DNA from 2 places in the Amycolatopsis sp. NPDC101161 genome. Region 2 is predicted to be linked to the other one. Evidence: riboswitches for the same ligand, from Rfam matches in the RefSeq annotation. Region 2 holds a riboswitch; the other holds the start of a gene.
What was found. A riboswitch is a leader RNA that binds a small molecule or an ion and turns the genes downstream of it on or off. The one in region 2 is predicted to bind thiamine pyrophosphate.
Positions count from the first base shown of each region.

Region 1: another riboswitch for thiamine pyrophosphate. It lies ahead of ACIRSS_RS14475 (thiamine ABC transporter substrate binding subunit); the one in region 2 lies ahead of thiC (phosphomethylpyrimidine synthase ThiC).

Region 1 is NZ_JBIWPI010000002.1:709,776-712,156, forward strand. Features, by position in the region: gene ACIRSS_RS14470 (ABC transporter permease) at 1-448, opposite strand, end outside; gene ACIRSS_RS14475 (thiamine ABC transporter substrate binding subunit) at 427-1,476, opposite strand; TPP riboswitch at 1,499-1,606, opposite strand; gene ACIRSS_RS14480 (4a-hydroxytetrahydrobiopterin dehydratase) at 1,639-1,923, shown strand; gene ACIRSS_RS14485 (hypothetical protein) at 1,998-2,126, shown strand; gene ACIRSS_RS14490 (hypothetical protein) at 2,340-2,381, opposite strand, start outside.
Region 2 is NZ_JBIWPI010000002.1:1,296,358-1,298,738, forward strand. Features, by position in the region: gene ACIRSS_RS17370 (S1C family serine protease) at 1-831, shown strand, start outside; TPP riboswitch at 870-991, shown strand; gene thiC (phosphomethylpyrimidine synthase ThiC) at 985-2,381, shown strand, end outside.

The DNA.
Region 1 (2,381 bases), 590 kb from region 2:
GCCCCGCGACGGTCCGCGCGACGACGACGACGTTGAAGAACGCGTTGGCCAGGACGATCGGCAGCACGCCGCCGTCCGGCCAGAGAGCCCGGAACGCCAGGCCGACGACGACGGTCGGCAGCACGAACGGCACGAGGACGAGCGTCCGCGCGAGGCCGGCGCCGGGCAGCCGCACCCGCGCGAGCAGGAACGCCACCGGCAACCCGGCCACCACCGCGACGACCGTCGACGCGGCCGCGCTCGCGACGGTGAACGCGGCCAGCTGCCACGTCCGCGCGTCGCCGAGCACGACGTCGAGGCCGCCCGCGGCGAACCCGCGGCCGACGATCGCCAGCACCGGCCAGGCGAAGAACACCACCAGGAACCCGATCGGCGCCAATCCGAGCAGCGCCAAGCCCAGGCCGCGGGCAGTCCGCGGCGGGGCCGTCACTGCACGAGCGTGCGCCATTCGCCGATCCACTTCTCGCGTCCGGCCTGCACCTGGTCCGCCGGCAGCGTCTGCGGCTTCTGCGGCAGCGGCGCGACCTGCGCCCAGCCCGCGGGCAGGTCGACTCCCTGGCGCGCCGGGTAGACGTACATGTTCGCCGCGACGGTCGCCTGGAACTGCTGCGACAGCAGGAAGTCGACGACCTTGCGCGCGCTCTCCGTCTGCTTGCCGTTCGCCAGCACGCCGGCGTATTCGACCTGCCGGTAGCAGGTGTCGAGCAGCGCCTTGGTGCGCGGCTTGCCGTCGTCGCCCACCTCCGCGGCGGGCGAAGACGCGTACGAGACGACGATCGGGCGCGGTCCCTTGCCGGACGAACCGGAGAAGTCCTTGGTGTAGGCCTCTTCCCAGCCGCTGACGACCTTGACGCCGTTGGCCTTCAGCTTCGTCCAGTAGTCCTTCCAGCCGGCCTCGCCGTACTTCGCGATGGTGCCGAGGAGGAACGCCAGGCCGGGCGACGCGGTCGCGGGGTCCTCGGCGACCAGCAGGTCCTTGTACTTCGGGTCGGCGAGGTCGTCGTAGGACTCCGGCGCCGGGATCCCCTTGCTCGTGAAGTAGTTCGTGTCGACGTTGACGCAGACGTCGCCGACGTCGACCGCGGACAGCCGGTGCTCGGGGTCGACGGCGTAGCGCTGCGGTCCGCGGTCGGCTTCCGGGCTGGTGTAGGGCTCGAAGACGCCCTCCTGCAACGCGCGCGAGGCGAAGGTCGAGTCGACGCCGTACGCGACGTCGCCGATCGGGTTGGCCTTGGTCAGCACGAGCTTGTTGGTCAGCGAACCGGCGTCGCCCTGCTTGAGCACGGAGACCTTGATGCCCGACTGCTTCTGGAAGGCGTCGAGCACCTCCTGCGGCGCGAGGAAGGAGTCGTGCGTCACGAGGGTGACGGTGGGCGTCTGCTGCGTGCCACCGTCACCGTCCGACAGCGAGCACCCCGCGGCGACGACGCTGACGGCGGCGACGGCCGTCGCGGCGCGACCAGCCCTGCGTTTCATCTACCCTCCTGCACTTCTCCGGACGAGGAGGGGAAAGCCCTCCCTTCGCCGGCATGATCCGGTCAGGTGCGAACGGTCGCGGGTAACCCCGCCTCTCAGCCCGGCTGACCGGACTCCCGTGGCAACCGTGCAGCGTAGTCCAGGACGTACGACCATGGAGACATGACGGAAATCTTGAGCGACGCCGAGGCCGACGAACGGCTGGGCGCCGGCTGGACGCGGTCCGGCGCGGTGATTTCGCGCGAGGCGGAGCTGGCGAGCTTCCCGCAGGCGATCGAGGTGGTGGACCGCGTCGCGGTGCTGGCCGAAGCGGCCGACCACCACCCGGACATCGACATCCGCTGGCGCACGCTGACGTTCCGGCTGAGCACGCATTCGGCGGGCGGCCTGACGGAGAAGGACTTCTCACTGGCGGCGCAGATCGACTCGGTGCTCGACTCGATGTGATCTCGATTACTCTGGGTGCACTTTTTCGTAGTTTCGACGTCTCTCGGTAAACAGCTTTGCTATGGAGGGACGGAATGACTCAGGCGATCGTGGTCGGTACGGCGGCATTCGCGACGATGGTGGCAGCGGCCGGCGGGGTGCTTTGGTTCACCGCCCGGGGCCGCCGTCACCCGGATGCCGGTGAGTTCGATCACAGCCGCTAACAAAGGACATGATCAGCGCGCTGAGCAGGGCGGAAGCATCGGTTTCGGCCCTAGGAAACAGCATGAACAGCACCGCCGCCCTCACCCCCGCCCAGCGCGCCTGGATCAACGCTCTCGCCCCCGCGGTGGTGCTGATCGTGATCGCCCTGATGGGCCTGCTCGGCTGATCCGGTCGCCGGCCCGGCTTTCGGGTGGGGCCGGCTTCCGCGCCGCTCAGTAGCGCGGCATGTTCGGGATGGCCTTTTCGGCCACTTC
Region 2 (2,381 bases):
CTCGCGCGCGGGAGCGGGTCGGCCGTCGTCTTCGCCGACGACGGCCACCTGCTCACCAACGCCCACGTCGTCGCCGACCACCGCCGCGGCGTCGCGACCTTCGCCGACGGCAGCGAAGTGCCCTTCGACGTCGTCGGTGCCGACCCCCTGTCCGATCTCGCCGTGTTGCGGGCGCGCGGCGAGACGCCGTCGGCAGCGCAGCTCGGCGATGCCGACCGGCTCGTCGTCGGGCAGCTCGTCGTCGCCATCGGGAGCCCGCTCGGGTTCTCCGGCACCGTCACCGCCGGCGTCGTCAGCGCGCTCGGCCGGGCACTGCCGGTGCGCCACGGCCGCGCCGGGCGCGTGATCGAGGACGTCATCCAGACCGACGCTGCCCTCAACCCCGGCAACTCCGGCGGCGCGCTCGCCGACTCCGCCGGCCGCGTCGTCGGGATCAACACCGCGGTCGCCGGGTTCGGGCTCGGCCTCGCGGTGCCGATCAACGCGACGACCCGGCGGATCATCGACACGCTCGTCGTCGAAGGCCGGGTGCGGCGCGCGTACCTCGGCGTCGTCGGCGTGCCCGCGCCGCTGCCCGACGACATCGCCGAGCGCACCGGGCAGAGCGCCGGGCTGCGGGTGCACGAAGTCGTCTCCGGCGGCCCCGCCGACCGGGCGGGCCTCAAGGCGGGCGACCTCGTGCTGACCGTCGGCCGCACCCGCGTCTCGGACGCCCAGGGCATCCAGCGCCAGCTGTTCGCGGAGGTGATCGGCACCGCACTGCCGATCACCGTGCTGCGCAACGGCGCCATGGTCGACGTGTACGCCACTCCGGCCGAGTTGGTCGGGTGACTTGAGTATCGCGCTCCGGCGTGGCATGGTCGGTGGCACAACACCAACGCGGGAGCTCGCGCCATGGCGGGCTGAGAGGGTGACTTGCGTTTCGCAGGCGTCACCGACCGCATGAACCTGACCGGGTAATGCCGGCGTAGGGAGTGAAAGTCGTTGACGACTTTGGAAAACAAGCACGTCTCCGTCACCACGGGTCCGATCACCGGCTCGCACAAGGTTTACCACCAGACCGAATCCGGACTGCGGGTTCCCGCGCGCCGGATCGATCTGTCGAACGGTGAGCACTTCGACGTCTACGACACTTCGGGGCCGTACACGGATCCCGAAGCCTCGATCGACGTCCACAGTGGACTGCACCGGCTGCGCGCCGGCTGGGCCGACGGCCGCGAGCACAACACCCAGCTCGGCTGGGCCAAGCAGGGCGTCATCACCCGCGAAATGGAGTACATCGCCGCGCGCGAACGGGTTTCCGCGGAGTTCGTGCGGGACGAGGTGGCCCGCGGCCGCGCCGTGATCCCGGTCAACCGCAAGCACCCCGAGTCCGAGCCGATGATCATCGGCAAGAACTTCCTCGTGAAGATCAACGCCAACATGGGCAACTCGGCCGTCTGGTCGTCGGTCGAGGAAGAGGTCGACAAGATGGTCTGGGCGACCCGCTGGGGCGCCGACACGATCATGGACCTCTCCACCGGCAAGCGGATCCACGAGACGCGCGAGTGGATCATCCGCAACTCGCCGGTCCCGGTCGGCACCGTGCCGATCTACCAGGCGCTGGAAAAGGTCGACGGCGAACCGGAAAAGCTGTCGTGGGAGATCTACCGCGACACCATCATCGAGCAGTGCGAGCAGGGCGTCGACTACGTCACCGTGCACGCCGGCGTGCTGCTGCGCTACATCCCGCTGACCGCCCGGCGCGTCACCGGCATCGTCAGCCGCGGCGGGTCGATCATGGCCGCGTGGTGCCTCGCGCACCACCAAGAGTCCTTTTTGTACACGCACTTCGAAGAGCTCTGCGAGATCCTGCGACAGTACGACGTCACGTTCTCGCTCGGCGACGGCCTGCGTCCGGGTTCGATCGCCGACGCCAACGACCGCGCGCAGTTCGCCGAGCTGGAAACCCTCGGTGAGCTGACGCACATCGCGCGTTCGCACGACGTCCAGGTGATGATCGAGGGCCCCGGCCACGTGCCGATGCACAAGATCAAGGAGAACGTCGAGCTCGAGGAGAAGCTCTGCGGCGAGGCGCCGTTCTACACCCTCGGTCCACTCGCGACGGACATCGCGCCCGCGTACGACCACATCACGTCGGCCATCGGCGCGGCCCAGATCGGCTGGTACGGCACGGCGATGCTGTGCTACGTCACGCCGAAGGAGCACCTCGGCCTGCCGAACCGCGACGACGTCAAGACGGGCGTGATCACGTACAAGATCGCCGCCCACGCCGCGGACCTGGCCAAGGGGCACAAGTACGCGCAGGAGTGGGACGACGAGCTGTCGAAGGCGCGTTTCGAGTTCCGCTGGAACGACCAGTTCAACCTGTCGCTCGACCC